DNA from 2 places in the Shewanella psychrotolerans genome. Region 2 is predicted to be linked to the other one. Evidence: predicted binding sites of a transcription regulator. Region 2 holds the regulator's gene; the other holds the start of a gene.

Region 1 (16,729 bases), 1.9 Mb from region 2:
AAACACCGTGCGATTATTGCCTATGTGAATGAAGAGGTTAATCTTGGTGATACACCTGAGAATTTGTTGCTGGTGGAGGCGATGCGCTATACCAGTGTGTTAGTGACTAGTTTTACATTTGAGGGTGAGCCGATAGTTGAAAATCCTGCGGCGACAGAAGCCTATAAACATCTTTCTCGAACAGACTTCGCTGACAACCATAGTTTCTTTTCTAGTCGCTTTCTTGATCCGGATGAAGGTAAGCAGGTACTAGAGACCGCAATTGAGCAGCAAGGTGGGCAGTGGACCTGTAAGGTGATGACATCCGCTGGCATACGTAAACATACGTTGGATTTGCGTATCACTCGCCATCCATTAACAGGAGATTTTCTGTTGTTGATGTCTGAATATGATGTATCGCCCCTGCATGAAGCGCTTGACCAAGCGCGGCAGGCTCAAGAGCAATTACGTCAATTGGCACACTATGATGCGGTAACCGGCATTCCATCGCTGCACTATTTGTTGGCTAAGGAAACTGAATTGGTTGAGACCGCTAAGAAAAATCAGTCGTTACTGGCTGTGTTATATCTTGATTTAGACGGATTTAAGCAAGTTAATGATAACTTTGGTCATGAAGCGGGCAATCAGGTGTTAACCAATATAGCTAATCGACTTAGTGCTATCGCACAGGGAAAAGGGCAAGTGGTGCGTATTGGTGGTGATGAATTTGTTGTATGGCTCGATAGTATCAATCAGCGCCAAGAAATTTGTCGAATAGCAGAGGAGATGGTGGCGAAGGTTCAGCAACCTATCACGATTAATGGTGCTCGTGAGACTGTTGTGGTGAGCGTCAGTATCGGCATTGCCTATTACCCTGAGCATGGGGACAGTTTTGAAGCCTTAATACACACTGCTGATAATGCGATGTATCAAGTTAAACATCAGGGGAAATGTGCAGCGCGAGAGGCATCGCCATTCATGTAAACCAACAAAGCGCCATCTTTATTATTCTTCGTTGGGCCTAAACGGCACTTATCTTCATGTTTATAGAGTTATAGCTCGTTGGCTTCACTGATCCGTTCGCGTTTTTCTTGCTCCTCTTCGAGCGCTGCTTGGATCTCTTCTAGTACCGAATTGACATCGGCACTGTGAGTATCGTCCATGAATTCACCGGTTAACTTAGTATTTGGGGTGAGTTTAGCTTTTTCGTATAACGCCCACATCTCTTTAGCGTATTTGGTTTGCGCAAGTGCTGGCGCAAATTGTGAGTAGTAATGGGTCATATTATTCACATCACGCTCGAGCATTGCTTTTGCATTATTGTTAGCCGATGCATCGACGGCTTGAGGGAGATCGATGATCACCGGGCCATTATCGTCGAGTAACACGTTAAATTCAGACAGATCACCATGGACAATGCCGGCACACAACATACGTGTGATATAACTCATCATCACTTCGTGATCGGCGAGCGCTTGCTCAGGGGTTAACATTACGTCATTGAGCCGTGGTGCCACATCACCGTTAGCATCGGTGATAAGTTCCATTAACAGTACGCCATCGAAACAACCAAAGGGGGTGGGAACTCTGATATCGGCCGCGGCACATTTATAAAGCGCATCGACCTCGGCATTTTGCCAAGCTTGCTCCTGTTGTTCGCGACCGTAGCTTGAACCTTTTTCCATTGCTCGGCTACGACGACTATTTCGGCTCTTTCTACCTTCTTGATATTGCGCGGCCTTTTTGAAGCTTCGTTTTGTCGCTTCTTTGTATACTTTGGCGCAGCGGATCTCTGTCCCACAACGTACGATGTAGACAGTAGCTTCTTTACCACTCATTAATTGGCTAATCACTTCATCGACGAGACCATCGTCAACCAGTGGTTGTATGCGTTTAGGCGTTTTCATTGCGCCGTTATACCTTACTTCAAGACCGGATGGTACCTCTTGAAGACTAAATAACGTGAACTAGGGGTAATTTAAGTGGTTCTAGCTACTTTTACGCGTTTAATGTTATTAAAACATGTTAATCGTCACTCATGACTGATATTGATTTTCTCTTGATATCGCGAGGATAAACGACTTTGAATTTTCGTAGCGTAAATCACTACTAATTAAATTAACACAATCAAAGCTGACATTAACTAATCGTGCTTTGATTACTCGTTAAGCGGAGTTTCTATTCGGTGCTAGTTAGGTATTTATTTTTAACCTTTTCTATCAAGCTTTGCCATTGTGGGTATTCGGTTAAGCTACTTTCAAGGTCTCCCCAAGGTGACATTGTAATAGATTGATTTTCTGGATGATTTAATTTAGTTGCTTCATAGAGATAATAGAATGCTGATGCGCGGTAGTTGGCAGCGCAATGAACCAAAATATCCTTATCTTTATTGGCATCCATTATCGTAAAAAACTGCTCAACATCTGCAAGGGTGGGTTGTTGCCAGTCTACTGAAATATGCGCGTATTGCATCTGTGCATCAGCGACAAGCTGAGCCTCATTTTTATGTCCATTTGGGTTGTCATTTGGAATGAGGTTTATCACCAAATCGACGCCAGCTTGTTCTAATTCATCAAATTGATTCGTGGTTGGCAGCCCTGAGGTGATCACTGTGTCACTATTAAATCTTATTGCCTTAATATTGGATAAGGATGTTGGGGTAATAGCTGCATGAGCAGATGTAGCACTGCCTAATAGTATGGTTAAGCTGGTGACAAACGACGTTAATCGTTTTCTTAAATAGATGTGCGATGGCATGCTTATATCCTTGACTTATTATTCTGTGCTGATTGTTCGCTTTAGCTATCGCTACCGTTGCGATTTAGCGTTACATATTGCGTCTTACTTGGCAATGAGTGCTATAAGATATTCAACAGAGTCTAATCGAGTACAATAGCTTCTTTTGAGGATACTTTTTGAGGAAAGAATATGAAAATTGAACGTCTTAATCCGACGACTCGCTGGTCAGATGCCACGGTTTACAATGGTATTGCACATTTTGTCGAAATTGCAGCAGACACCGAGTTAGATATGGCCGGGCAGGTTAGTCAAATTTTTACGCAGGCAGAGGCCACATTAGCTGCGTTCAATAGTGATCATTCTCGGTTACTGTCTGCGACGATTTATATTACTGACTTTGCAAATTTAGCCACCTTTAATGCCCTTTGGGATGCATGGTTACCGCAAGGATGTGCGCCAAGTCGTGCATGTATTAAAGCTGAACTGGCTGATCCTGAGTATTTAGTGGAAATTGCATTTGTCGCGGCCACTAATCCAATTTAGTTCTATGTTTATTTTATATTTAACTTGTTGCAATCGTTATTTGTCGTGGCCAGTTGTCGAGTCGTTATTGAGTAGGGTTCATGGCATGATTAATGAGTCAGTGTCTTGACGATATTTATATCATCTTAGTTTCAAGCGTTACGCCTTGTTAAAGCAGAGTTTTTATTTATCTTTAACGTTATACTTAGCACACTATTTCTAGAGCATTATTTCAACTATGGCTTCATCTTGCGTGTCTCACTCCTTGCCTGTCACTCTCTATTTCTGTCCATTGATCGCTCAGCAGCTTAGTGAACAGCAACTCCAGGGATTACGATCTTGGCTCCCCGTTGATGAAGAAACAAAAGCCGACCGATTTTTACAGCCAGATGCTCGTGCTAAAGGACTATTAGTCAGAAGTTATCTTCGTGGTGTTTTGTCACTTTATGCACAAGGGGCGGAAGGCAACATACATCCTAATGAATGGCAATTTGATTACCTTGAAAAGGGTAAGCCAGTATTATCTGAGGCCTGTTTTGCTCGCTATCCATTGCAATTTAATATTAGTCACAGCGGTGATTATTTGCTGGTGGCGATCACTCAAAGTGATCGGGAGCTGCAACTGGGTGTAGATATTGAGCGGCTGCGAGCAAGCACTAATATTTACGCTATTTTGAATCATTATTTTACCGATGATGAAACCCTTAGTCTGCTTGCTTTGCCTGAAAGGGAGCAGAGAGCGCGGTTTTTCGATCTGTGGGCACTTAAAGAGTCATATATTAAAGCGAAGGGACTGGGGTTAGCGTTATCGCTTAAATCGTTTAGTTTTACATTTAATACCCTTAGGACTCAAAACCAACAAAGTAACCATGCAGAGCGGATAAAGATGGACGGCGAGCCTTTCGCAGAACTAAACCGCCATATATCGCTCCATTTACATGATAAAAAGGGTAAAAAGCAAGCCGATGAATGGAAAGTGGTTTTAGGCCATATGGACGATGAGTATCGCTTTGCGGTAAGCGTTGAATCTAAAGCGTCGTTGCAAATAGTGGCAAATAAAGTAACCGTTGAGCAATTAGTTAACAAGTGGTAAAAGCCCGCAGCTGAATGCGGGCTTAGGTTTATAACTTACTGCCGAGCGAGACGATGATTCTCGGGTGGATTTTCGAAATCACTACGATAAGGGTTGATATCTAAACCGCCTCGACGGGTATAACGTGCATAAACGGTGAGTTTAGCGCAATGGCAAAATTGTTTGAGGTCAACGAAAATACGCTCGACACACTGCTCATGAAATTCATTATGTTGACGGAATGAGATTAAATAACGCAGTAACTTTTCACGATCTATTTTAGGACCTTGATAGCGAACCATTACGCTACCCCAATCTGGCTGAGAGGTGATTAAGCAGTTAGATTTTAGTAGGTTAGATGTCAAAGTTTCAGCGACAACGACCTTGTCATCAGTGCTATCGATGAGATAATCGCTAGTAAAATGGTAATCATCGACTTCGATATCTAAATCGTCTATGCAGGTACCGGGGAGTTCAACAACGCGTTGATGGCTAAACTGTTTCGGCTCGATAACTTTTACCTGCACTTCACCCTGTGCACAAGCTGATAAATCCTTGCTTAAAGTTTGTTGTACTTGCTCGATTGATTCGAATTTAGTTTGGTTAAAAGTATTTAAATAAAGCTTAAATGATTTCGATTCAATAAGATTTAGGCTGTTGACATCTAAGGAAAACTCGGCGATTGCAACCATAGGCTTCCCTTTAGCATTGAGCCAAGATAACTCATATCCTGTCCAAATATCAGCCCCATGGAAAGGAAGTTCTGCGTCTAAGTTAATCGCATCACGATTAAGCTTTCTCGGTACCCCTTGTAATAGCGATGCATCATAATGCTCTTGATAACCAGTAGATTTACCTAAGGTTAATTCTGCTAAGGCTGGAGCATTGCTGTATGGGTCATGAACTGGTGTCATCGATCTGTTTTCCATGTCAAAATAGAGGGATATTATACTTAAAATTTGGGTAGCTGCTAAGTGTCTTCTTTACCTGCGTTAGATAATTTTTTTGAGGTTTACCTCCAAAGCTATATGGAAAGGTTAGGTGAACGGCCTAGATATTATCCTCACGGTGAGGGTTCCGATTGCTTAATAGATGATGACAAGGGCAAGGTTAGCGATCATGATCTTGCCCTGCAATGGCAACCGATTCGGCGCGAAACCTCTGGGAGTTTTGATAATATCAATCATGCTTTAGATATGACATTACATCCCTGTATTAATGATTTCTATGGTCATTATTTTGCCGCGCCTTTGATGTTTGATTCAGCTAAGGGTGAGGGAGAGTTATTGCAAGTTTGGAATCAGAACGATTTTGAGTACTTGCAGCAAAACTTGATTGGCCATCTGATGATGAAGCAAAAGCTCAAGCAAAGTCCGACTTGGTTTATTGGTGTGCTTCATGAGAGCGATCAGATGTTGGTTGTCGATAATAGTGACGGCAGCGTTTGGATCGAGATCCCCGGTCAAGTGCCTCACGAGAAGTTAGCTAATAGCTTAAATGAGTTTATCGCTGCTTTAACACCGAGAGTCTGTCCACCAGTAAAAAATATGGAAGAAACGATGCCAGAACTTGATCATCCTGGGATCTGGCAGCGAATAAAGATAATGTGGCGTAATTTACGCGGCAAGAACGAACTGTAAGCCTTTATGTGTAAGTATTTATGAGGCGATATGCAATGCGCTTGGGATCATAAGTGATCCCAAGAGATATTAGACACAATTCTGCAGTTATCGCACTTAAAGTGAAACATATCCAGTAGCGGTTCATCAAGAAGCCACTGGGTATTACCGCAACGAGGACAGGCACGTTGTTTTTCCGTAGCAAAGCTTTCGCCGCCAACTCGATATAGATAATAGTAAGTTGGGATCTTAGTCAGATACTCAACTCGTCCGCGTAGATCCCATCCTCGTCTGAAGAGGTCGCTGACACAGCTCGTTAGTTCCTCTAATGCGGCAAATTCCGCTTTAGTTGCCGCTGCCATTTGCAGTTCATCGCAGGCTTGCCATTCTGTCTGCCATTTTATGATGCGTTTATGGTCGCCATTAAATGTTGCCGGGATTTGGTACAGAGGGATAGGTTGTAGGGTATCACCGTTACGCAGTGGAGAGCACATATGCACGTAACTGGTATAAAGTAGTTGCCAGCTAGGCGTCTCTGTACTACTCACTTCAGAATTAATATCTTGTCCAATATATTTTTCACGGGGATGGAGCAACTTTGCTTCGGTCAATTGACTCAGTGCATGTTCCACCCAAGGGCTGTTATAGCGCTTAGCGAGGCTGCTTTTTTCTGGCATCAGCAGACGTACGCGAAACTCACCATCGTTAAATGCGACCGCAAATTCTCGGCCAAGCACTTGGCCGTTAGCGCGATAGGCTTCAAGTAAACCATTAATAGCTTGCTCTGCTGCCGTAATTGTCGTGTTGTCAAAGCATTCAAATCTTAATTCTACGACATGCATTAAGGGCGATCTCTATTTTTTAGCGATGCTTCTAGCGCATCGATTCGAGCAACTAATATTTGCTGCTGTTGCTGTAATGTGTGCACTTGTTGTTGCAAGTTTTCCAGCGAAACACCCTGCTTCTCAGCGATTTTTTCGCTGTTGGGCTGTTGATTTTCAAAGGTTAACAGTTCAATTTCTGCTTTTGATAGCGCTTTAAAACGTTGTAATCCTTGTACTAAAAGTGGCATTGGAATGCTATTACCCACTTTTGACTTTATCAGTGCGAGGCTGGGTGATTTTCCTGAAGTGGCAATGGCTTTTGCCGCAGCGAGAACCTGTTCAATGGGAGTCATAGGTAGTGAAATTCCTTAAATTTTAGCGATGTTGACACTAGGTAAACACTCAGGATGAGATTAATTTTTATAAATCAATAGCTTAGTTTTTTGGCATATGCCTTGCTTTGTACGAGTCTGGTTATAATAGATAAACAGGAAGTTAAAGTGAAAACAAAATTACTAAGTTTGGTGCTTTTAGGGGCCACAAGCGTTGCACTCTCGGGTTGTGTTTTAAATATTGGCGATGGTGAGGGGAATTGGGATAACGCTAATTCTTGGGAGCGAATACAAGATCAGAATCGTGCGAATTTAGCAAAATTAAGTATAGGGATGAGCCGAGATCAAGTGATGACATTGATGGGGACCGCAGACTTTAACGAAGCTTACATCAAGCAAGATAAAGAGATTTCTGTCTTGTATTACCGAACTCAACGGACTAAAGGTGATGGCACAACAACTAAAGATGAGTGCACTCCGATTGTACTGGCAAACAATGCAGTCGTTGGTTGGGGTGAAAAAGCCTATCACAGCATGTAATCCCACTTCGATGTCGATGTGCTTAGAGATGCAGAATTTAGCTGGATTTCCTTTTTTGTAGATGAATCAGCAATGATATTTTTTGAACAGAATATCATTGCTTTTTCTTTGTCGTATAAAGACTCAACACTTACGGGATTTGGTTTTACATAACAGTGTATTGAAGCTTAGTCAGTATTAATCCCTTAGTTGAGCATCTAACTGATCGACGATTTCAGCCCATGAAGCATCGTCACTTAATGCTTCTTTGAGGAAGTTCTTTTGCGCATCATTCCAAAAATCAGCTTCAATCAGATGAATGGATGCTTTGATACGGTGTTGACTAATAAAAGTCTCTATATCTTGCTGACTGCTGGGTAGTCCCAGTTGATCGAACAGGGAAGTTAAGTCTGGTTGATTCATATCCATAAATTTCACCTTGTTTTTTACCACCGAATACAAATAAGTATGCTATTTTTTTTTAAAATTATCGAACTGATTAAAGTTTGCACTTTATTACAACCTTGTTACATTGGACAATGTTGATCGCAAACAAGGAAACCTGTGATGAATACCACGGCACCACAAACCATAGAAGATAACTTAAAAGCCGTATACTTAACCGCTGAAGATCTACGAGTTGCCGCTTCAATTTTATACAATGCATATCATGATGATCCCTTTTTCATCGCGGCCCTCAATAACGGGGACAAGGCACAATATGAGCAGAAGTTGAGAGGAGCAATTCGAGAAGAGTTGCATACATTGTGGCGAGAAGAGCAGGCACTCATTGGCTTGTTTGATGATCAACGACTCATAGGCCTAGCATGCATTGTTACTCAACAAGTTCCTTTAGGAGAGGCTCGTTATTGGCATTGGCGTCTCAAAATGCTAATGAGTACAGGATGGCATTCAACTCAAACATTGATGAAAAAAGAAGCCTCGATATTGGAACATCTTCCTAGTACACAATGTGGTATTTTACAGTTTATTGCCCTGACTCCCATTGAACAACATAAAGGCTTAGGGAGTCGCTTAGTTCGGGCGGTGACAAGTTGGTGTGATGAACAGCTTAAGCTTGATGGGATAGGTGTATATGTTACTCAAGAAAATCACGCTCATCTCTTTTCAAAGTTCGGATTTACTGCAATTGAAAAGCTCAGTATAGGAAGTGTCGAAGGTGAACTTCTTTTTTATCGGAGTAGTGATAGTGAGTAAAAAGTGTAATCACTTTTGGGATTTTTATCCTTTATATCTTTCTCAACATCAATTTACCTAATCGATGGTGACACTCTTCACTGCACTGTTTATTGGCTGCCTAGTAATCTATAAATTGGGTTATTTAACAAAGTAAATGGTGAGCCCGAGATAAATGGCGGGTTAAGTTGAAGGAGTCACGTCGCTAAACAAAGCTTGTATTATCTCTTCCATATTGCTCTTGATCACGGACCAAATGAATATGCAATTATTCACATTGATAATGAGCTATCTCACAAATTGCTGGATTAAATGTAAGAGATCTCTCACATTGATGTGAGTTATGCACTGTTTTACAATGTAGGTTTAATCGTTTTTAAGGTTATTTTTTATATATAACAAGCTCTTAAAGTTTTTTATGTTAATCAAAACCTTCAGCAGCTCTGCTGTAGTTTGGTTTGGGGGCATTATTATTATTAGCGTTCACATATAATAGATTTACGATATGGATTGGGTTTGAGTTTGACCTTAGCTAGTGACTATGGATAGTCATATATCTAAAGGGTGATGGACAGAGTAAGGATTGACTCTAGCAGCAGGTTTTGTTGCAGTCAGGGAAGTAAATAAATAGATTGAAGCTCAAGCAAAAGGTATGGAATACCACGCATGACGCGTGAAGCCCTTAAGGATTTGGGATATCAGTAAAGTGGATTACTGAGCATGGATGATTGACTAGGATGTTATAAGGATTGATTGGACTGGCAGGATGCTAGAGCATTAAGGATGAAGCAAGGAGCATATCGATAGCAGGAAGGCTAACAAAGAGTACATGAAGGCGCACTTTTAAGTGCGCCTTTTTCTTTTGTGTTGTCCTGTCTTGAAATATGTATACATAAACCCCTTATCCAGAGAGCTGGCTGGCGTTGCTGGCGCTAAATTTGCCAATAATAGACAGACTATATGCGGTAAAAATCGTGGCGTTTAGTGCGCAATCGATGAGCAAGCTCACATAGCATCATGTAAAGCAGCTAGCGAATATAGGGCTGTTTTGCCTTTTAAGTGAGTCTAAGGTCATTATCGGTGTGTAGGCTCATTAAGGTAAATGCATTGGCTGCGAGTGAGAGATCTCTCACATTACCGTGAGATATGAGTCGGTAATGAAGTTTGATATCTCTGCATAATTAAATAAAACTCTATTGAAACAAGTTGTTATAAACTTTAACTTCATCAGCCAAGTTATATAGAGATAAAACTTGTAGATATGATGCTATCAAGTTGTTGCCTTTAAAGTAGAATTAATTATGTTCAAGGATGAATGATTAAGGATAAATTAGTCAGGACGATTGAAATGTTAACTAGGATGGTTAACATACAGGGAGCTTACTAGGATAGTGTACTCAGGATGAGTACTGGGTGACTAAGGAAGGCCAAATCTTCAAGGATGACATTTTGCTGCCCAGGATGGTGGTATACACGGAGTGTATAGAAAGGAATCACAGGGAAGAATTTGGACATGCTTTATGGATGAAGCAAACTTGGTAAAAGGATTATCAAGTCAAAGGAATGTACTTAGGTACAAGGAAAAATGGAAACAGGGATGATGCATGGAGCATAATCTTCGCAAGGATGGTGCAGGGAGCACAGTTATAGCAGGATAGCTTAGCGGAAAGATAGGAAGCGCGACTCTTTACTGAGCCGCGCTTTTTCTATATCAGCTATTTCAGTGGAATTATATTCTTACTTTACAGCCCTACAACTATTTGCAACCACCGCTATTACAGCCGCCTCGGCTGCCACAGCCGCCACCAAATTTCCCCGTGGACTCAGGTGCTTCTAGCCATTCAGGTTCAGGAAAAATTGGCCATTGAATTTTCTGGATTTTTTTGCCATGCATCCAAATAGATGCTTTATATTGATTGATGCCGTCAGTGCTAAATTCTAATAGAAACTTCGCTTTCCATGTCAGGCCACTGGTTCCTCCTATGCTGGGGCGTGCAGACTCCATGGCAATCGCTAATAGCTGAACCCGTTGTTTTTTACACTCGCTAGTGGCAAAAACACGGCTTAGCTCAGCCATTTGTCGCAACTGCCAGAAGAAGGCGACGATGATCACCAACCCTGCAATCAATAAAAAATCTGTCATCATGCTTTGGTTACCTTAAAAAGCCCGCCTATGGCGGTAGAGAGGGCTGCACTGCGATTAGGATTTCTGAGCTCTATAAGTAACTCGGTTCTAATAGCTGGAATTGCTACGATATCAGCAAAGATCTGGTTAAAGAAGTGTTGATTTTGTTTTGCTAATGCATCGAGGTAAAGAGTGCGAGTTTGATCATCCTTTAGCGCTGTCCAGTTACGTCCAGCAATAGTGATGAGCGCCTCAATATCTAAGGTGTTAATTTGAGCTAAATATTGGATAGCTTTTTTAGAGTACTGTGGTTGAGACGCCAATGCGCGCATAAAATAGAGCTTGTGTTCGCTCGGTGCAGCATACAGCTTTTCCAACAGACGTTCGGCTAATTCTGGTGAGATCGATAAATGTTCTAGTTGTTGGCATAGTGCAATCTGAACTTCAATTGCGCAGTTGTCGAATGCGTGCTCGATATGGGCATTATGATCAAGCTCGTCGGCTCTGGCACAAATATCTGCAATACCTTGAAGGCCAACATCTTGCCAGCGATTACTTTCCAGTTGTCCTGATAAATATTGGTATGCAAATTCATATTGTGGTGAAGCTGCTTTACCTAACTGTTTTCTGACCAAGGCATTAAATAATGCCAGTTTTTCTGCTGCAGGTTTGAAGGCAAATGGGTGATTGGCTAGTCTGTCTTGCTGTGCTTCTGACATAGGTTGACTGGGATCGCTGCCTAGCGCTTCTAATACCATTCTAATAAACTGGGTTCTTGGCGCTGGAGATAACAGGCCTCTTTCATCCAAAGGAAGCTTTAGGAACCAGATATAATGCTGTTCAGATGCATCCCAAAATACTACGGCAAATTGAGCATGACCTTGGATTGGTGAAGGATAGGGCGTAGTCAGTTGTTCTATTTGAGAAAATGTTATCCTATCGATATGTTGTACGCGCCGTCCTAAATCATAGATTTCGAATTGGGTGTTTGCCGTGGTTAAAAATTGGGTGAGAGTGGTGATTTCAGTCATAAGGATACCGTTAGGATAAGAGACAGATTTCAATGGGCGCTATTATAGGGAGAACTCTATTGAGATGGTATAATTTGCCGAAAATTAGCTGATATATCGATTAGCCCGCGCAACTTTGCATCGATATTCATGTCAGGAAAGTGTCATGTTGTACCTTTTTACTGAAAAACAGTTAGCGTTAATTGAGTTGGAGTTAAAATCCTTGGGATTGTGGGCGAATGAACCTCCATCAGTTGAAGCTTTAGCCGATACCACTCCTTTTGCCTGTGAGTCGATGCCGTTTGAGCATTGGCTACAATCTATTTTTATACCCAAAATGAGTGTGATCATTGATCAGAGAGCTCCACTACCCAGTAACATAGCGTTGGCACCAATGGCTGAGCATCTGTGGCATCATCGTGCCGAGATGTGCAGATTAATATCCCTTATTAACCAATTAGATGAGTGTTTGAGTGAACCAAGATAAAGCATTGCATGAACAGCTTGCTGATGAGAATCAAGCTATTGACTTAGCTGAAGAACAAGCGCCAGAAATTCAAATCCTGTTTGAAGATGAAGATGTTGTGGTTATTCATAAGCCCGCAGGTCTGCTGGTTCATCGCAGTTACCTTGCGAGGAGAGAGCGATTTTTTGCAATGCAAATGACCCGGGACAAAGTGGGTTGTCATGTATTTCCGGTCCATCGATTAGATAGACCTACATCAGGGGTATTATTGTTTGCTAAAAGCGGTGAGATGGCCAATGTACTGTGTGAGCAGTTTGCAGCTAAAGAAGTTGAAAAACAGTATCTTGCAATTGTGCGTGGTAATATTTTACAGGGAGATATACTCGATTATCCGCTGAAGCAAGAGTTTGATGAGTTAGGCGATAAACATGTCGATCCGAATAAAGCGGCCCAGGAAGCGCAAACAAGTTATCAGCCGTTGCTCAATTGCGAAATTCCCTATCCATCAGGAAGGTATGCGACTAGCCGTTATTGCTTAGTAAAGCTTACGCCACATACAGGGCGTAAACATCAATTACGTCGTCATATGGCGCACCTACGTCATCCTATTATAGGTGATACGACCCATGGCGATGGTAAACAGAATCGGTTTATTAGAGAACAATTTGGTATTAATCGTTTGTGGTTAATTGCGAAGAAACTTAGTTTTAACCATCCTAGAACTGGATTACGTATCAGTGTTGAAACTGACTTAGAGCAAGAATGGCATACTTTATTCGGGGAGTTTGGATGGGGGGATGAAGCGTTAGATATAAATGCTAGTCAACTGATCTGCTGACAATCCTATCGCGCTTCTCAATTTTTGCTAGGGCGAATCACTGTTTTATATTAAGTAAGCTATCGCCCTACAACTATTCAATTTAATTAGCATCATTTGGCCTACCATTTATCCTAATCTTATAAAGAGCTATTGAACTTTTATTTAAGTCAGTTATGCCAATCAGTATAAAGATGTGACCGCTCAGCGCTGTAGGATCCCCTCATAATTCATCCCCCAACAGCCGTAAATGAGAGATAATTCTGCCAACCTCCTAACGGCATTGAGTAGGTCATCGACTGACATAGGGTATCGGTGTCACCGTCGGATCTGCTCTTTCCCTGTGCGCATTGTCGATAGCACATTAGCCTGAAAATGTCGTTGCAATTACAGTGCTTTACCAAAGAATCCTACCCACCAAAACGCCAATGGCACCAGCAAGGCTATCATTAGCAGAGTATCCATTCTTGCTGCATTACGGCTTCGGTTGTGGCGTAAACCAAATCCGTAAGATGGACTGTTTTAAGTCCTTAAAAGTCTCTTTTATCTGCATTCATTTTTGGTAAAGATTGACCAATTTCTTGGGCGGCATAGCCTCCATTGTTAGATTGGTCACATGGGAAACGTTCGCTCATAGAGCGTAATTGAACGTCCCTTAATGGCGATAGAGGCTCTAAGGGCAATGAACTCGCGCCCTTCACGCATATCTGACCAATCCACCAAAACGATAGGCATAGTGTGCTGTGTCAATAACCATTACTCAAGCATTGCGCAGATATCATTGCATTTGAATAGATAATAAGCTCGAAAGTTCAGTAGCCCTTAAAGACTATTTAGCCACTTTTATCGCTGATATATACTGCTTGTTGATATTTTTTGTGGTGGAGAGGTCTTGCTCTAAAGCATGAACCGTTCTGAAATAACACATACGTCGAATGTGAGCACTACGCTGAACATGTTTTAGATGTTTCTGTCGGCTGGAATGTCGCATCTAATTGATCCTTGAAACTCAATAACCTAGTGTAGCTATCAAGCTTTCAATAAAGTATGTTTAAATTATATGTAAATAATGGGCGGAGGGCTAAGTAAAACATGAGAAAAGTGAATCTAGTTTTTGGAACTGTTTATGGTAATGCGCAGTTTGTTGCGGAAACGGTGCAAGAGCAGCTAATTGCTGAAGGTCGCAAAGTGGCATTGATGACCTCTGACTCCCTAACAGGTTTTGTTCCACCGCAGGATGAATTATTACTTATAGTGACCTCTACTACTGGGCAGGGTGATATTCCCGATGACATTAACATTTGGTTTGAAACACTTAGAAGTGAGGCGCCCTATCTACCTAAGTTAGAGTATGGTGTTATCGCGTTGGGGGATTCTAGCTATGAGACATTTTGTAATGCAGGAATTAGATTCGATGAGCTCTTCAGTGAACTTGGTGCGAAAAGGATCGGCGAATTGTTAAAAATAGATGCTTGCGAAACAATGGAGCCAGAAGTTGAAGCTAAGGCATGGTTAATAGAATGGAACAAACTCATCGCTCTAAGCCCGGCCGATTAGGTCAACTCAGTAGTCAGTGGTTTAAGTTTGCGCAGCGATTAAGTCAATCGCTGCTACTTCCTATTGCTATTTTACCCGCTGCAGGAGTCATGATTGGTTTAGCGACCAATCCGGTCCCGTATATCTCAGAGAACGCGTCTATTCTGATGCTGACCATCGGCAACTTGATTTTTTCTATGATGCCGATGTTGTTTGCCGTGACGGTGGCCATTGGGTTTTGTCGTGATCAAGGTATTGCGGCTTTTAGTGCCGTTTTTGGCTACGGCGTCTTCTTTTCAAGTTTGTCGGCATTGATCAAGATACATCATATTCAAACCCAAACTATTCTAGGCGCCGAGACTATAGATACAGGTATTGCTGGGGGCATATTAGTAGGAGTAATAACCTGTATTGCTGTGAGTCAAAGTGAGCGAATTCGGTTACCAGCCGTGTTTTCTTTCTTTGAAGGGCATCGCAGTGCCCCGTTGCTTATGTTGCCGCTCTCTATCTTGCTTGCTTATCTGTTTTTACTTGTTTGGCCACCGCTATCAATTTGGATTGAGCAAGTCTCTAACTGGGCCGTTTACCAAGAGCCTGCATTTGCATTTGCCCTTTATGGCACCGTTGAACGATTGTTGATTCCGCTTGGTTTACATCACATTTGGAACGCGCCATTTTATCTTGAAATGGGTCAATATGTTACAGATACTGAGGTGTTTAGAGGCGAAGTTGCTCGCTATTTAGCTGGCGATCCTCAAGCGGGAAATCTCGCTGGTGGCTACTTGATTAAAATGTGGGGCCTACCTGCAGCCGCCTTAGCAATATGGCGATGTGCTGATAAAAGTGAGCGAAATAGAGTGGCGGGAATTATGTTGTCTGCAGCGTCTGCATGTTGGTTAACGGGGGTGACTGAACCGGTGGAATTTGCATTTATGTTTGTCGCACCATTATTATTTATTGTGCATGCCATGTTAACTGGGTTGGCATATGCCGTCGCTATTTCGCTCGATATCCATCATAGTGTTGTGTTTTCGCATGGTTTAGTTGATTTTAGTCTATTGATGGGTCAGTCCAGAAATGTAGAATGGTTTTGGATTTTAGGGCCGCTAACTGCGGTTATCTATTATCTGCTTTTTAGGGCTTCAATTTTAGCGTTTAATTTGAAGACTCCCGGCAGGGTTAGTGACGATGGAATAAACACCGTCGGCATTATCTCGATTATCAAAGCCGTTGGCGGTAAGGATAACATTAACGAGTTGACGGCTTGTTTAACGCGTTTAAGAATAAGCCTCAAACACGCTTCTCTTGTGGATAAAAGCCTGCTGAACCGCTTGGATGCAAAAGGTGTTGTGGTGCTTGGCAATGGTGTACAAATTGTTTATGGAACTAAGGCTGAACGTATTCGGCGTTTATTACAACGGTATTTAGATAGGCACAAACTGTGATCTTTTGGGAAGTCTAGGGTAGGAACTAATGCAACGAAAAGTGTTAATTACAGACTGTGCTGATGAGCCAGGGTTAATCACAAAGTTAACGGGCGTCTGTTATGCTCACGGATTAAATATCATTAAAAACAGTGAGTTTGTCGATAATTCTCAGGGGCGATTCTTTATGCGCACTGAACTTGAAGGGCGCTTTGATGATGAGCGTTTATTAGCCGATATCGATAAGGTTCTGCCTGCACAGCGTCATCGGAGACTCGTCAGTAAAGGTACAAAACGTATCGTTGTGATGGTGACTAAAGAAGCGCATTGTTTAGGCGACCTGTTAATGAAAGCCTATTATGGCGGATTAGATGTCGAGATTGCTGCAATTATTGGTAATTACGATACGTTAAAACCGCTTGCTGACAAGTTTGATATTCCATTTTATGAGGTCTCCCATGAGGGATTGACTCGTCATGAACATGAGCACGTAATGATGGACATCATTGCCAAGTTCAATCCTGATTATCTTGTGCTCGCTAAATATA
Region 2 (16,729 bases):
CCACTACGGCAAACACCACGCTTTTAATCAAACAGTTAACAATATCTTGTCGCCATTCAACCGAAGCTTGCAATATTGACCAAAAACTTCCGCTATCGATCCCTTTCCATTCGACACCAACCAAATGACCGCCATAAATACCCACAGCGGTAAACATCAAGGCCAGTAAAGGTAAACTTATGACCCCAGCCCAAAAGCGTGGGGCAATGATCTGCCTGAGTGGATCGATCGCCATCATCTCTAGGCTCGACAGCTGCTCGGTGCTTTTCATTAAGCCTATTTCAGCGGTAAGTGCGGAGCCTGCCCGCCCAGCAAACAGCAGCGCGGTGACGACAGGTCCTAGCTCACGAAGTAAGCTCAAGGCAACCATAGGGCCTAAACTATCTTCGGTGCCAAATCCAACCAAAATATTATAGCCTTGTAGCGCCAGCACCATACCAATAAACAATCCGGAGACCAAAATGATCACCATAGATTGCACACCGATAACATAGAGCTGTTTAACCAGCAACGGAATGCCTTTACTTGGCTTGGGCAGTCTGGCAATTGCCCCCCATAACATTAACCCTGCCCGGCCAAGGCCCGTAACGCTGGCTATGGCACTACGGCCTAAATTTGCAATGTGATCAGTCAAGCTCACCTAACATCTCCTTTTGGTAATCTTGAGCAGGAAAATGAAACGGCACAGGCCCATCAGGTTCTCCGCCAATGAACTGCTTTAGTTTCGGGTTATCGGCTAGCCTTAACTCTTCTGGCGTACCATGGGCGATAACTAACTTGTCAGCCAAAACGTAGACATAATCAGCAATGCCTAGTACTTCTTGTACGTCATGGGACACCACCACGGAAGTCAGATTCAGCGCGTCACTCAGCTCTCGAATAAGTTTAACTAGCACACCCATTGAAATAGGATCTTGGCCAGCAAAAGGCTCATCATAAAGAATTAATTCAGGTTCCAACGCGATGGCTCTAGCGAGGGCCGCACGACGTTGCATACCTCCAGACAGCTCGCTAGGCATCATCTTCGACGCACCGCGCAGCCCAACCGCTTCCAACTTCATCAACACAATGCGCTTAATAATGGCTTCGGGAAGTCCCGAGTGCTCGCGCAATGCAAAGGCAACGTTATCGAACACATTCATGTCGGTAAACAAGGCACCACTTTGGAACAACATGCTAATTCGCTTGCGCAGTTCAAACAGCTCGCCACGATTGCACTTATGCACATCGATACCATCGACCTTTATGCTACCGTGCTGAGGCTGTAATTGCCCACCGATTAACTTGAGCAATGTGGTTTTACCTATACCACTGGGGCCCATGATAGCGGTCACCTTCCCTTTAGGAATAGACAGGCTAACATCCTCATAAATGACATGGGAGCCACGACTAAAACCGAGATGAGTTATCTCGACTAGCGGTCTAGCTTTATCATTTACCTGTTCATTACTCATAGTAAGACCTAATGTGTTCCATGGTAAAACGCCAGAAAAAGAGGCAAATTGTACGTAATTGACCTATTGTGCACAACCTAATCGACACTATCTTGCCTCAATACTTTCAATTTTGTTCAAATCCAGCGAAAATGCGCGGCAGACTTCTAAACAATAATGAACTTTAATGCTATTTAATATTTTTCTACTGATTGCTGGATTAGGCGCCCTAGTATGGAGTGCCGATAAATTTGTGTATGGCGCTGCTGCTTTTGCTCGTAATTTAGGGCTGCCACCTATGCTAATTGGCTTAACCATTGTAGCCATGGGAAGCTCAGCACCTGAAATGTTTGTAGCTGCCACCGCTTCAATGGAAGGCATGACCGATACCGCTATCGGTAATGTATTAGGTTCAAACGTCGCCAATATTACCCTAATATTAGGACTCACAGCACTAATGGGCGCGATATCGGTAAGCTCTCAAACCCTAAAACGGGAAATCCCCATGATGTTGGGGGCGACACTGCTTGCGGGATATTTCCTATTCGATGGTGAGTTGACCCGCATCGAAGGGGTGATATTGATGACACTATTTTTCTCTTTAATGGGCTATCTTATTTGGCATGCGGTCACCAACAAGGGATCCGATCCATTTGTCGATGAAGCTGAGAGCGAAATACCTGAAGGCGTTCCAACCGCTAAGGCCATACTGTGGCTCATCGTCGGCATCGTATTACTGCCACTATCGGCAGACTGGATGGTCCAAGGTGCTGTGGGTATCGCCAAGGCATACCATCTTTCAGATCTCGTGATAGGTTTAACCATTATTGCCGTAGGGACCAGTTTGCCCGAATTAGCCGCCTGTATTGCCGGTGTTCTAAAGAAAGAAGATGACCTTGCTATTGGCAACATTGTTGGTTCAAACCTATTTAATATTTTAGCGGTACTGGCATTGCCTGCTCTTATCGCACCGGGAGCGGTGGACGCGTCTGCCAGCACTCGTGATTTTTATATGGTATTAGCGACGAGTAGCGCTTTAGCCATACTCATTCTGCTAACAGGTAAGGCTCGCCAGTTAAAGCCATGGCATGGAGGAGTGTTATTAGTGACTTTTGTCGCATACCAAACAGTACTTTTTCTATCCTAATTTCACGTCAAGCACTAGCTGACAACAAAGAGAGAACAAGATGGTAGATGCAAATCAATTACGCCAATGGGGACGCAATGTTATCGATATCGAGCGCAATGCATTGGATAACCTTTATCAATATGTAGATTCACTCGAATTTGCTAAAGCATGCCAACTCATTCTCTCCTGCACAGGTAAAGTGATCGTCATGGGAATGGGTAAATCAGGCCATATCGGCAATAAGATCTCTGCCACGCTAGCCAGTACAGGAACGCCAGCCTTCTTCGTTCACCCAGGTGAAGCGAGTCACGGCGATTTAGGCGTACTAAGCGAAAATGATATCGTGCTGGCGATCTCCAACTCTGGAGAATCTGGGGAAATATTGACCTTAATGCCGGTCATAAAACGCATGGGCTTACCCATTATCGCTGTCACAGGTAAACCCCACTCAAACATGGCCAAACATTCTGTGGTTCACTTATGTATTGAAGTACCAGAAGAAGCTTGCCCACTGGGTCTAGCCCCCACCTCAAGCACGACTGCAACATTGGTAATGGGGGATGCGTTAGCCGTTGCGCTATTGCAGGCTCGTGGTTTTACCAAAGATGATTTCGCCCTATCACACCCAGGTGGTAGTCTAGGTCGACGATTATTGCTTAAGGTCAGCGATGTAATGCACACAGGCGCAAACATGCCTGTAGTGCCACAAGATATCTGCATCACCGAAGCACTATATGAAATATCAAAAAAAGGCTTGGGTATGACAGCCGTCACCGACGATCGCGGTCTGTTAGTGGGTATTTTTACCGATGGCGATCTGCGCCGAGTGATCGATGCAGAAGTCAACTTAAGAACCACTTCTATTAGCCAAGTCATGACCCATGGTTGTGTGACCGTCAGCGATGGCATTTTAGCCGCAGAAGCCCTTAAGATCATGGATGAGAAAGAGATCAATGGCCTGATAATTACCAATCAGCATCAACAACCTATCGGGGCACTTAATATGCTCGATATGGTCAAATCAGGAGTGATTTAATCATGACGCATCAAGGTTTTTATGGCCCTATTACCGATACGATATGGCAAAAAGCAAAACAGATTAAACTGCTTATCTGCGATGTCGACGGCGTGTTTTCTGACGGCCTAGTGTATATGAGCAATTCTGGCGATGAACTTAAAACTTTCCATACTCGCGATGGTTATGGTGTGCGCTCTTTGCTAACCAGTGATATTCCAGTTGCGATTATCACGGGGCGTAAATCACGCATTGTAGAAGATCGTATGACCGCACTGGGAATCACCCATATCTATCAAGGTATCGACAATAAAATGGTGCCTTACCAAGAGTTGCTAAAGCTCTACCAAGTCACCCCACAGCAAGTCGCATACATAGGTGATGACATGGTTGATCTGCCAGTGATGCAACAAGTGGGACTTTCCGTGTGCGTCGCAGACGGTCACCCATACGTGCAACAACACGTCGATATGGTCACAAATATTAAAGGGGGCCACGGCGCCCTTAGAGAGCTAACGGATCTTATTTTACTCAGCCAAGATAAGTTTGAATCCGCACACGGAATGAGTATATGAATAGAGTCACGCTGGCGATTATAGCGTTCTTTGGCGCAGCCTTAATACTCTACTGGCAAGTGCAGACAAAACGCAGCGCGAACGAGCAGATTGTCGATGCTTCCGAGCGTCCAGATTACATCGTTAACGACTTGAAAAGCGTCCAGTACAATGAGCAAGGCAATATCAACAGTCGCGTATCAGCCAGTCACATGGAATATTATTCCGACCGGAATATGACCTATTTTTCAGATCCTATTTACTTAGTCTATCCCGCTAATGGTGATGCCCAGTGGCGCTTACGTTCAACGAAAGGTACCTTAGATAAAAATAGCGGACAAGTAACCCTAGAAAATAATGTTATCATTGATGCTATTAGCCCAGAAGAACCGGTTCAAACCATAGAAACAACCTATCTGGAGCTCGATCTTAATACTATGATCATGACATCAGACCGCACCATTCGAATTACAGGCAACGATTTTCTGATCACTGGCCAAGGTTTGCATGCAGACCTGAATGCACAAAATGTACGACTGACTAGTCAGGTAGAAGGAACATATGAAACTAAATAATCTTATTCTTGCTTGCACGCTAAGCCTAGTTAGCTTAGGTAGCTCAGCCAAGGACAATGATCTACTGCAAGAGGTTAAAATCTCTGCCGCTAGCCAAGAAGCCGATATTAAGAATAATCAGATTATCTTCAATGGCCCTGTTGAAGTAACCCAAGGCTCAATAAAGATCCTAGCAGATGAGTTACGCGCATTTAGCAAAGAAAACAGCAGCGGAAAAATTCTCGTCGCGACAGGTGATCCAGCAACATATACTCAAGTGATGGAAAATGGACGGCCAGCTTCAGCCAGCGCCAAAGAGATCCGCTACGAGCTATCCAGCCGTACCCTGACACTGATAGGTAATGCCACCCTCGAACAAGAAGGCAGCCAAGTGACAGGTGACCAGATCCGTTACAATATTGAACAACAGCAACTGATTGCCGAAAGCACGGGTAACGACCGAGTGATCACTATCATTCAACCTGAAAATTACCAAGAAACCCCGAAAACTCCCGCTGAAGAGCAACCTAAGCAGCAGGAAAAGCAATGACAGATATGACATTAAAAGCGGTTAATTTAGCTAAAAGCTATAAAAGTCGCGCAGTTGTTCAAGATGTAAGCTTAACCGTAAGAACAGGACAGATCGTGGGGCTACTCGGCCCCAACGGAGCAGGAAAAACGACCACGTTTTATATGGTTGTGGGTCTAGTTCAGAGCGATAAAGGACGTATCTTTATCGATGAAGACGACCTCACCTTAGACCCTATGCATCTGCGAGCTCGCAAAGGGATTGGCTACCTGCCACAAGAAGCGAGTATCTTTAGAAAGCTTTCGGTACACGACAACATAATGGCCGTACTGCAAACACGAAGAGAACTCAGCAACGATCAACGTGAAGAGCAGTTAGAACACCTGCTAGAAGAGTTTCACATCACCCATATTCGTGATAGCCAAGGCATGGCACTATCGGGAGGCGAGCGTCGCCGAGTAGAAATTGCCAGAGCGTTAGCCGCTAACCCTAAGTTTATTTTGCTCGATGAGCCCTTCGCTGGCGTCGATCCTATATCAGTTATCGACATTAAGAAAATTATCGAGCAGCTGAAAAATCGCGGCCTAGGTGTATTAATCACCGACCATAATGTGCGCGAAACTCTCGATGTTTGTGAGAAAGCATACATTGTGAGTCATGGCAATTTGATTGCCGAGGGAACTCCTGCTGAAATCTTAGACAACCAGCAAGTACGAGCGGTGTACTTAGGTGAACAATTCAAGCTATAGTTAATCTTATAAGCGATCGGCATAGGAGATCCCTCCTATGCCGTACATAATTAATATTTGCCTTTAACCAATTAAGGCTACCAATAAAGCTTTCTCATTTTATAATTAGAAACAAGGGAATAGCAGTACAATGAAAGCGTCACTTCAGCTCAAAATGGGTCAGCATTTAACCATGACACCCCAGTTACAACAAGCGATTCGTTTGTTGCAATTGTCGTCATTGGAACTGCAACAAGAGATCCAGCAGGCATTAGAATCTAACCCTCTTTTAGAGTTAGATGAGGAGCAAGAGGGCGCCGATAGCGACGCTCGAGAAGAGCGCAATGATAATAATGAAACCTACGAAGTCGATTACGATAATAAGCTGCAAGTTGACTCCAGCGAGGACAATTCTGGCTTAGAAACATCCGACGCGCTCACCCAAGATTCCATGCCTGATGAACTCCCCGTTGATACCACGTGGGATGAGGTATACACAGCCTCATCTAACTCCAGTTCAGGCGCGATGCGCGACGATGATATGCCTTTTCAAGGGGAAACGACTGAAGGCTTGTATGAACACCTCGAGTGGCAAAAAAATCTCACTCCCTTTTCAGATAACGATTTAGCCATCGCTACAGCCATTATAGATGCCATCGACGAACGCGGTTACCTCACGCAAACCTGCGACGATATTCTTGAAGCCATGGGCGATCCAGAAATCGAACTCGATGAGATCGAAGCGGTACTCAAACGCGTCCAGCATTTCGATCCTATTGGCGTTGCCGCCCGAGATCTCAGTGAATGCTTAACCATTCAATTAGCGCAGTACAGTGATGATACACCGCATATAGCTAATGCAAGAATGCTCATTAGTGAACATTTAGATCTTATCGCGGGTAGAGATTTTCGCCTATTGATGCGTAAAACTAAGCTAAAAGAAGACGATTTACGTGATGCGATCTCACTGATCCAGACGCTCAATCCGCGTCCTGGACTGGCAATCACCGCCAGCCGCGACGAGTATGTTATCCCAGATGTCACCGTGACGAAGAAAAAAGGTCGCTGGGTCGTAGAGCTTAATCCCGATAGTATGCCTAAAATTAATGTAAATCAGCATTATGCCGCTATGGCTCGCAGCACTAAGAGCCAGGCGGATGGACAGTTTATTAGGGGCCACCTACAAGAAGCGAAATGGTTCTTGAAAAGTTTGGAGAGCCGCAACGAAACCCTGTTAAAAGTCACCAACTGTATTGTTGATTTTCAGCAAGGCTTCTTTGAGTTTGGCGAAGAAGCGATGAAGCCGATGGTGCTAAACGACATTGCAGAAGCCGTTGAAATGCATGAATCGACTATCTCTCGAGTAACAACGCAAAAATATATGCACACCCCGAGAGGCATTTTTGAACTAAAATACTTTTTCTCTAGCCATGTGGGAACCGACGATGGTGGTGAGTGCTCTTCTACTGCAATACGGGCATTTATTAAAAAGCTCGTCGCAGCGGAAAACCAAAAGAAACCACTAAGTGACAGCAAAATGGCTCAACTTTTGGCGGAGCAAGGCATAAAAGTTGCGAGACGTACAATTGCTAAATATCGAGAGGCATTATTAATACCGCCATCGAACCAACGTAAAAGTTTGTAATCAACAACTGGAAACCGGAGGAGTGAATTTATGCAAATAAACCTTACAGGGCACCACATTGAGATAACCCAATCTCTACGGAACTATGTTGAAGAGAAATTCACAAAGCTTGAACGACATTTCGATCAGATCAATAATGTCCACGTTATATTAAATGTCGAAAAATTGATGCAAAAAGTTGAAGCCAAGTTACATCTCCGTGGTGGAGAAGTCTTCGCGACATCGGAACACGCGGATATGTACGCCGCGATAGACTCCCTGATCGATAAATTAGATCGTCAGGTTATTAAACACAAAGAGAAGCAAACTAAACATTAACGATGGAACTTAGTACCATCCTGCGGCCGGAGTGCACAACCTGCGCCACTCCGGGCAGTAAGAAAAAGGTACTGGAACTTATCAGCGACTTAGCCGCTGTCCAGTACCCCACCCTTTCCTCTCAAGAGATATTTGAAAGTCTTCTGGCGAGAGAAAAAATGGGCAGCACAGGTATAGGCAATGGTATTGCGATTCCTCATGGGCGACTAACCAACATAGATCAACCCGTCGCCGTACTGATAAAGTGTGCTGAACCAATCGCATTTGATGCCATTGATAATCAGCCAGTCGATATCTTATTTGCGTTACTCGTGCCCGCAGATCAATGCGAGCAACACCTTAGTACATTAGCCGCTATGGCTGAGAAGTTAAATGATAAAGCCATCATGAAACAGCTAAGGAAAACCCAAGATGAAGCAGAGCTATATCAGGTGATCACTCAATGAAGTTAGTCATAGTATCCGGGCGCTCAGGATCGGGAAAATCAGTAGCACTAAGAGTGTTAGAGGATCTCGGGTACTACTGTGTCGACAATCTGCCATTACAGATGATAGAGTCGCTGTTAGCCCAGCTCAAAGGCAGTAACGATTTGGTCGCCATTAGCGTCGACGTTCGTAATATTCCAACCCAAGATCTTAAATTGGATCAGCAATTAGCTAATCTTCCTAAAGATATCGAACTATTGAGCTTTTTTCTTAACTCGTCAGATGAAGTACTGCTTAAGCGATATAGCGAAACCCGCAGGTTACATCCACTCTCGCGCGCTCAAGTCTCACTGAAAGAAGCAATTAAGCTTGAAGGCAAAATGCTCGAGCCAATCTCTAATGTGGTTGACCATTATATCGATACCTCAAACCTCAATATCTATGATTTAAGTGACAAAGTAAGAGAGATCTTACTCGGTACCATTGATAAAGAGCTAGTGATCAACTTTGAGTCATTTGGCTTTAAATATGGACTGCCTACTGAAGCCGATTTTATGTTTGATGTGCGTTTTTTGCCCAATCCTCACTGGGAACAAGAGCTAAGACCACTAACAGGCTTAGATGAGCCTGTGCAGCAGTTTTTAAGCCAGCAACCTTTAGTGAACAAGTTTATTTGGCAAATCGAAAATCTTATCGAAACTTGGTTACCTCACCTCGAACGTAACAATCGTAGCTACCTCACTATCGCTATTGGATGTACTGGAGGCCAGCATAGATCTGTCTATGTTACCGACCAACTTGCTAAATTATTTAATAAAGGTAAACACAAGGTTCAAGCGCGCCACAGAGAGTTAAAGAAACATGAAGCTTGAGCGTCAGTTAACCATCTGCAATAAACTCGGCCTACACGCAAGAGCAGCAACAAAACTGGCGGTATTAGCGGCACAGTTTGATGCTCAAGTCACCTTGATTCAAGGAGACAAGCAGGCCTCTGCCGCAAGCGTACTCGGCTTACTCATGCTGGAAACCGGTATGGGAAAAACCATCACTATTACCAGCGAAGGTAAGGATGCCCAAGCGGCGCTCGACGCCATCAGCGCACTTATTGACGCTAAATTCGAAGAAGCCGTATAATCTGCCCGCCGTTAGAATATCCTAACGGTTTTTTTCGCTATATGTAGCGCGATCCGTTCTATAATAATCATAAACTTACATACCCAAAAAGCTGATTTAGTCATTTTGATTTCTCGGGGGACCCATGCCGATCGAAGTATTAGATAGTGAAACCACAGATCAGCGTATGCATCGGCTTACTAAAGCCCTTAATAGCGGTATGTTTGTCCACGTGCGTAATATGCTCCATGACATGGCAGCGTCTGACATTGCCTTTATCTTGGAGTCCTCACCACCACGTACTCGTCAGGTGCTTTGGCAGTTGATCGACCAAGCCCATACAGGTGAAATTTTAGATGAACTCGGTGAAGAACTAAAAGATCACCTTATTACCCAGATGAGTCCTGAACGCGTTGCTAAAGCCGCCGAACGGATGGATACCGACGATTTAGCCTACATTCTGCGTAGCTTACCTGACAGTGTATTCAATCAAGTACTTCAGTCGATGAGGTCACAAGATAGGTCTCGAGTCGAACAGGCACTCTCTTATCCAGAAGATACTGCCGGAAGTCTAATGAATACCGACACGGTAACCCTTAGACCCGACGTTAATATCGATGTCATTCTCCGCTATCTGCGTATTCGCGGAGAGCTACCGGAAGCCACCGATACCCTATATGTGGTCGATAAACATGATAGCCTTCTTGGCGGTGTGAGAATTGCGGATTTACTGACCTGCGATCCCAACGCATCGGTACGAGACATCATGAATGACGATCTTGAAGGCATTCCCGTTGCTATGGATGACAGTGAGGTCGCTCAGCTATTCGAACGCCACGACTGGGTATCGGCTCCCGTCGTGGAAGAACAGACTAATCGATTGCTTGGTCGTATAACCATCGATGATGTGGTTGATGTTATCCGTGAAGATGCCGAACACTCAATGATGGGTATGGCTGGTATGGATGATGATACTGATACCTTTGGCCCCGTACTCAAGAGTACATTCAGGCGCTCATTGTGGCTTACCATCAACCTATTTGCCGCGCTGCTAGCCGCATCGGTAAGCAACATGTTTGAAGGGACGTTAGAGCAGTTTGCCACCATCGCAATTTTAATGACTATCGTACCGAGTATGGGCGGCGTCGCGGGCAATCAAACCTTAGCATTGGTCATTCGAGGGATAGCTCTTGGTCAAATAGGCCAAAGTAACTCACGCTGGCTAATCGGAAAAGAGCTTGCTATCGGCTTTCTTAACGGTCTACTTTGGTCGATACTGGTCTTTGCTGCGGTATGGTTATGGAAAGGGGATGTTGCGCTTGGCGGCCTTATCGGCGGAGCAATGCTGATTAATATGACAGTTGCGGGGCTTGCTGGCGCCTGCATACCATTATTGCTAAAAAGACTTAATATCGATCCTGCGTTAGCTGGCGGAATGGTACTGACAACGGTTACCGATGTTATTGGACTGTTTGCTTTTCTTGGTCTGGCGACATTATTTTTATTGCACTAAATCATTTGCGGGCAAGAGGGTTGAATTGAGCAAGTCATTGCCGATCTACAACCGCTTACCAACACCAAAGCTGTGACACTCAAATTAGCAATGGAAACCACTCCACTAATATCCATCAGCTAATCACACAGCCGAACTCATAAAACATTATGCAATAACCAAGAAATATCCCAGTCTCAGCAGTAAACGATTTCGTCACAATAAACGGCTTAGTAATAATACCAATCAGTATAAAGATATGATCACTTTCTTATACTGATTGGTATAACAAGCTATTTGGCCATAATGACGACGAACTGACTCTGCAATGACAGACTATCTTGGCGACCATAGTTAATGATTAGTTCACTTCTGCCATCATGATTAAGATCATCGCCGCTGAGCATCTCGCCATCACTGGGCAGACGAACCTTTAAGGTCTCACTATTACGGCTAAACAGATCGCCATCATTTTGCCCAAGATATAATCGAAGTGACTCTTCACCATCAGATAGCAAGAGATCTTGATAACCATCACCATCGAGATCAACCAGCTTCACGATCGGGCTGCCACTTTGACCTGAGGTGAGACTAAAACTCAGCTCAACATCCTTGCTTATATTGGCCTTTTTGGGAAACTTTCCATTAGCGTTCATCTTAAAGATGTACACATCCTGATCTATGCTGCCAGACACTAGCGCGCCAATAATTTGCGATAATCCGATATCAAAACCGGACACCAATACTTCGTCAATCTTGTCATCATCAATATCCACCAGCTCAAATCCGGTCAAGGTACCATCGGCTCGAATGACATTACTCGGTTGCTTGCCAAAGACGATCCCTTGAGCCTTTTGCTCCCCGAGATACAGCTCGTAATCATTGACCCGATCCAGTACACCAGAACTCTTGGTATAGCGAACCACCATATCAACCAAGCCGTCATTATTAATATCCTTAAGCAGCTCCACCTTACGATAAACCAAATCACTCTGATCGAATGCCTCACCATAAGCATCACGTTTGTTCCACCAATCGAGACCACTTATCGCGAGACTCACAGGCTGATATTTTGCAATGGTAGAAAAAGTCCCATCAGGGCGCTGGGCATACAGCTCAAGTTCCCCCTCGGCAACTTTGACAATATCGTTTCTACCGTCAAGATTAAGATCAGCAAAATAGAGGTTTGCTTCAATATATCGAGCACCATCTCTATACAGTAATACTTGGGGTTTTATCGGTAAAAACTGGCTGAGCAGTGAAGTGTCAGCTTGTTGGATCAGTAGCTCTGCTTGGTTCAAGCTGCTGATAATAAAGTCATCTAAGCCATCTTTGTTTAAGTCATGAACAAAACTTCCCCGAGAGATGAAATCTGGCCGAGATGTCATAATCAGTGGGCTTATCCTTGTCAATGCCTTGAACGCCAACTGCTCACCACTCACATCTAATTTGAGCAGTTGTTCGCTGGAAAGGAAATAGAGTGATTGTAATCCTTGAGGCTGCTCATCATCGGCTGGCGTAATATCGAAAGCAAATAGCTCCAGCGGTAACGAATGCTTAAATCGCTGGCGATATTGGGCTGTATCGGCATCAAAACCATAGATAGCCAACCATTTCTGTTGATTATCATCGACGCCCATAGTGACCAGTTCTTTAGTAGTATCACCAAATAGATTGACGGATAAAACAGGATGAGTGAGTCGGAATCCTGTTTCAATCGTCTGGGAAAATAGCGACAACTGGCTGTTAATTGATGCACCTATTGCCGATGAAGATAGGAGCAATAGCAGTGAACTGAGAATAGTTCCCAAGCCTATTTTGGCATTTCTCATATTGTAACAACATCCTTATTAACCTAAATCGTGATAGCTCTAATCTAACGACTTCAGCGCAAAAGGAAAGATAAGTTAACCGCTTGTTACAAACAAAATAGCCAATGACGAGTTAGCAGGGCTTCCAAGCTCTGGTCATCTCACGTCGCCCCAAAGCACCTGGATGCGGTCTCACCTTAAAACCTGCCGTCTTTAAATTGCGCTTAAACTGACCATTGGCGCAATAACTGACGAGCATCCCGTCTGGCATCATCATAGGATAAAGGCGGTCAAAGTTGTCTTGAGTCCAGAGTTCTGGCTGTTTGCTTGGGGCAAAGCCATCATAGTAAATCAGGTTAATCGTCTGCTCTGGCGCACGATAATCCGCGAGCTTGCCGTGTACCTTATGCAAAACAAATCCAGGAATAATTTCAACATCACAATTCCAAGGCGCTTGATGCAAATCATCAAATAGCGCTGCTAGTTCTGCACTAAAATGTTGTTTATAGTTAAGTTGCTTGATCACTTCATTGGCAACGGGATAGGCCTCGACGCTGACAAACCGAATCGGTTTCACTATCTTGCCCGTTTGAGCAAGTGCATGTTTTAAGGTTAAGATCGCATTCATACCCGATCCAAACCCCAACTCCAAAATACTCACCCTTGCAAAATCAGTGGATAATGACTTAAAACCCGATTCAATATAAACGTATTCTGATTCACTCATCGCGCCATTATGGGCATGATAGCTATCATCAAACAGGCTACTCATCAGGGTATGAGTACCATCTTTTGTCATCTGGACATGGATATGATTCATCTAGACTAACTCAATAGAATGCAAACAAATAATATTTAGGCAATTAGGCATAATTCCATCGATCATAAACATAGCCCTACCTGACATCAACCTTTAGGTATTAGCGCTAAAATCTCATTCACAATTCGCCTGCTAAAAATCATCGATAGGTGTAATGGCACCATAAAAACCTTATTGTTCGCCACGTCCCAGTGAGAACTTCGACTCGGCACTATGGTGAAATCCATTGGAGTACGATAAGAGTAAAGCGCAACATCTCTCAGAGAGTCTTGCTCAAGATCGAGCCGCTGCAATAGCTGACTGTTAGGCCGAAGTTGGCGCATCGCCTTAGATGGATAAGGTAGATAGGCTAAATAACTCCCTCGATGAGGCGATGAGATAGAAAACAACGCCTTGGTTCGACTCGCACCGCCAAGACATTGCAGATAATAGCGCGCAACTACGCCGCCCATACTAAATCCGATCAACACAATTGGGCTTTCATGACCAAACTGGGTTTCTATCGCCAATTTAAGTTGGGCAGCAGCATACTCTATCCCATGACGACCATCAAAAGGGGCGATTGATGGAGCAATACACTCATATCCTTGCTGTTCAAAACGCTTACGCATCCATCCCATCACATGGCCCGTGTTAAATATTCCGTGTATCAGTACCAACTTCATCTCAGTCTTCCCTTAAATTTGATGTGTCACTAAGAATTTCACCAACAGACAAATGATATTTGTTATGATTGCGCCCTTACTCCCATCTCATATCAATACGGACACTCCAGCCATGTCGCTTAATGCATTATTAGCCAAGGCATTAGCTCAACGTAGCCAGTTAATCGCTGACGCTAAAGCCAATAATACAGATTGCTATCGCGTATTTCATGGCACGGTCGAAGGCGTCAATGGCCTCAATATTGACCGCTATGGTAATGCATGGCTTATCCAAACCTTTCATCAATCTTTAACTGCCGAAGAACTTAGCGAAATTAGCCTCATTCTTAATAAACTCGATGAGCTTTGCGTGATATATAACGATAGATCGAATAAGAACTCTCGTATTCTCAATCCCCTAGATAAAACAGTAGAGGCTTTTGCCACATCTGAACAAGTCATACATGAAAATGGTATCCAGTTCTGCAGCAAATTGCGCCATGAGGGGCAAGATCCGCTGTTATTTCTCGATATGCGTATAGGTAGAGAATATGTCAAAGCTAATAGCAAAGGAAAATCGGTACTTAATCTATTCTCTTATACTTGTGGCATCGGCACCGCAGCCGCTGTTGGTGGCGCAACCAAAGTCACCAATGTCGATTTTTCCTCTTTCGCTTTAGCGGCAGGCAGAAAAAATGCCGAATTAAACCAAGTCGAAAGTGTGTGTGAGTTTGTACAAAGCGATGCGTTTCCGGCGATGCGTCAACTAGCAGGTATGAAGGTTGGCGGTCGTCGCAATCAAAAGTTACCTAATTATCCAAAACTCAGTCCAACCCAGTTTGATTTAGTGTTTCTCGACCCACCTAGGTTTGCTAAAAGTCCATTCGGCACGGTGGATTTGATCAATGATTATCAGAGTCTATTTAAGCCTGCCATGTTAGCAACCAAAAAAGGCGGCACAATTGTCTGCTGTAACAATGTCGCTAAAGTCGACAGACAAGCTTGGTTTGATGCCTTAGTGCGCTGTGTTGAAAAGCAAGGTCGCAGTGTAACCCAGTATCAATGGCTAGACTGCCATCCAGACTTCCCCTCTTTTGATGGCAAGCATCCGTTAAAAATCGTGGCCATTGCACTGGCTTAGCCACAAATTCTAGATCAACCAAGCCCGACGGTTTATCCACGATTAAACACCCACTTTTAATCAGTAAGAGCACTCAACAATACCAAGCAGCCATAAAACCTAACTATCTATAGATTTTATGGCTACCAACATCAATATAGCAATAAATGTTGTCTTAAATTCTCTTTGAAGAACTCATTATAAAATACCGATTACCCACCCCTACAATGAATAAAAAACGTGCGATACATGGCATAATTAAACAATATTTGTACAAATACCGAAAAATGCTTTACTTAATCTTTGCGCCCATTTACATTCGCCGCCCAGTAAAACTACAACAAACAGCAGACAGCCATCAGAACTCATATCAAACTGCTATTTGTTACATTTAAGTTGGAATACTCGGTGGATACATCCCCAACTAATTGCAAATTGAACAATCCTGCAGCACCCGTTATTGGACTGTCATTTTTTGCTATTGCTTCAGGTTTTTTGATGAGCTTGATCCCATTGTCACTCGCCAACTTTAAGCTAGATAGTGCACTAGTTCCTTGGCTTGCCAGTGTTTTCTACCTCGGTCTACTGATAGGCGCAACCACTATAGAACGAATCGTGGCTAAAACAGGCCATCGAATCGCTTTCATCCTATTTCTTTGCCTCTTAATATTGAGTGTTGCGACTATGCTTGTCGTCCCCACGGCATCAATCTGGCTCGTGGCTCGATTTATAGCGGGCATTGCTGTGGCGGGTGTTTTTGTGGTTGTTGAATCATGGCTATTAATGGCCGACACCCCAAAAGCGAGAGCGAAACGCTTAGGCCTATATATGATGGCGCTTTACGGCGGAAGTGCATGCGGACAACTTGCCATTGGCCCTCTAGGTACCGAAGGGACAACGCCTTACCTATTTGCGATATCGCTACTTGGACTCGCTATCTTAGCGCCACTGTTAATCACCTCAGGTCAACCAGAAAGACAACAGCAGCAAAAACTAGCGTTAAAAGAGCTCAAAACATTAAGTCGTCCCGCGATTTTGGGCTGTTTGGTATCTGGACTATTACTTGGTCCAATTTACGGATTAATGCCTGTCTATATTGCCTCACAAGCAGATTATGCAGACCAAACCGGACTATTGATGGCCTGCATTATTATTGGCGGCATGCTAGTACAGCCATTAGTCAGTTATTTATCGACACGGATGAGTAAAAGCTTATTGATGGCAATGTTCTGTCTACTCGGCACCCTAAGCGTATTGGGGATATTAAAAAGCAGTAGCTTTAATATGATGGCGTTAAGTTATCTCTTATTAGGCGCGTGTAGTTTCGCCCTTTATCCTATCGCGATCACCCTAGCCTGTGATCTGCTACCAGCAGCCAAAATTGTATCGGCTACTGAGC

What was found. Region 2 encodes sigma-54, which starts transcription at its own class of promoters, with help from an activator protein. Its sites were predicted from a motif close to GTTGGCACGNNNNTNGNNT; they were not measured.
Region 1: the regulator sigma-54 is predicted to act here: its motif matches at 7,198-7,216, upstream of K0I62_RS06045 (DUF3192 domain-containing protein).

The regions. Positions count from the first base shown of each region.
Region 1 is NZ_CP080419.1:1,338,625-1,355,353, forward strand. It holds gene K0I62_RS06000 (GGDEF domain-containing protein) at 1-963, shown strand, start outside; gene K0I62_RS06005 (PA4780 family RIO1-like protein kinase) at 1,032-1,886, opposite strand; gene K0I62_RS06010 (protein tyrosine phosphatase family protein) at 2,158-2,736, opposite strand; gene K0I62_RS06015 (RidA family protein) at 2,908-3,261, shown strand; gene K0I62_RS19325 (4'-phosphopantetheinyl transferase family protein) at 3,479-4,333, shown strand; gene queF (NADPH-dependent 7-cyano-7-deazaguanine reductase QueF) at 4,369-5,226, opposite strand; gene syd (SecY-interacting protein) at 5,287-5,952, shown strand; gene K0I62_RS06035 (Zn-ribbon-containing protein) at 6,000-6,773, opposite strand; gene K0I62_RS06040 (hypothetical protein) at 6,773-7,108, opposite strand; gene K0I62_RS06045 (DUF3192 domain-containing protein) at 7,256-7,627, shown strand; gene K0I62_RS06050 (DUF2789 domain-containing protein) at 7,805-8,035, opposite strand; gene K0I62_RS06055 (GNAT family N-acetyltransferase) at 8,174-8,824, shown strand; gene K0I62_RS06060 (DUF3301 domain-containing protein) at 10,560-10,949, opposite strand; gene K0I62_RS06065 (DUF3549 family protein) at 10,946-11,959, opposite strand; gene K0I62_RS06070 (YqcC family protein) at 12,105-12,425, shown strand; gene truC (tRNA pseudouridine(65) synthase TruC) at 12,412-13,242, shown strand; gene K0I62_RS06085 (flavodoxin) at 14,314-14,778, shown strand; gene K0I62_RS06090 (PTS transporter subunit EIIC) at 14,730-16,202, shown strand; gene purU (formyltetrahydrofolate deformylase) at 16,231-16,729, shown strand, end outside.
Region 2 is NZ_CP080419.1:3,812,390-3,829,118, forward strand. It holds gene mlaE (lipid asymmetry maintenance ABC transporter permease subunit MlaE) at 1-640, opposite strand, end outside; gene K0I62_RS16785 (ATP-binding cassette domain-containing protein) at 627-1,454, opposite strand; gene K0I62_RS16790 (calcium/sodium antiporter) at 1,621-2,580, shown strand; gene K0I62_RS16795 (KpsF/GutQ family sugar-phosphate isomerase) at 2,621-3,598, shown strand; gene kdsC (3-deoxy-manno-octulosonate-8-phosphatase KdsC) at 3,601-4,152, shown strand; gene lptC (LPS export ABC transporter periplasmic protein LptC) at 4,149-4,706, shown strand; gene lptA (lipopolysaccharide transport periplasmic protein LptA) at 4,693-5,235, shown strand; gene lptB (LPS export ABC transporter ATP-binding protein) at 5,232-5,963, shown strand; gene K0I62_RS16820 (RNA polymerase factor sigma-54) at 6,094-7,587, shown strand; gene hpf (ribosome hibernation promoting factor) at 7,618-7,905, shown strand; gene ptsN (PTS IIA-like nitrogen regulatory protein PtsN) at 7,908-8,351, shown strand; gene rapZ (RNase adapter RapZ) at 8,348-9,202, shown strand; gene K0I62_RS16840 (HPr family phosphocarrier protein) at 9,192-9,464, shown strand; gene mgtE (magnesium transporter) at 9,589-10,956, shown strand; gene K0I62_RS16850 (FG-GAP repeat domain-containing protein) at 11,229-12,767, opposite strand; gene mnmC2 (tRNA (5-methylaminomethyl-2-thiouridine)(34)-methyltransferase MnmC2) at 12,880-13,566, opposite strand; gene K0I62_RS16860 (esterase/lipase family protein) at 13,653-14,231, opposite strand; gene K0I62_RS16865 (class I SAM-dependent rRNA methyltransferase) at 14,344-15,351, shown strand; gene K0I62_RS16870 (MFS transporter) at 15,739-16,729, shown strand, end outside.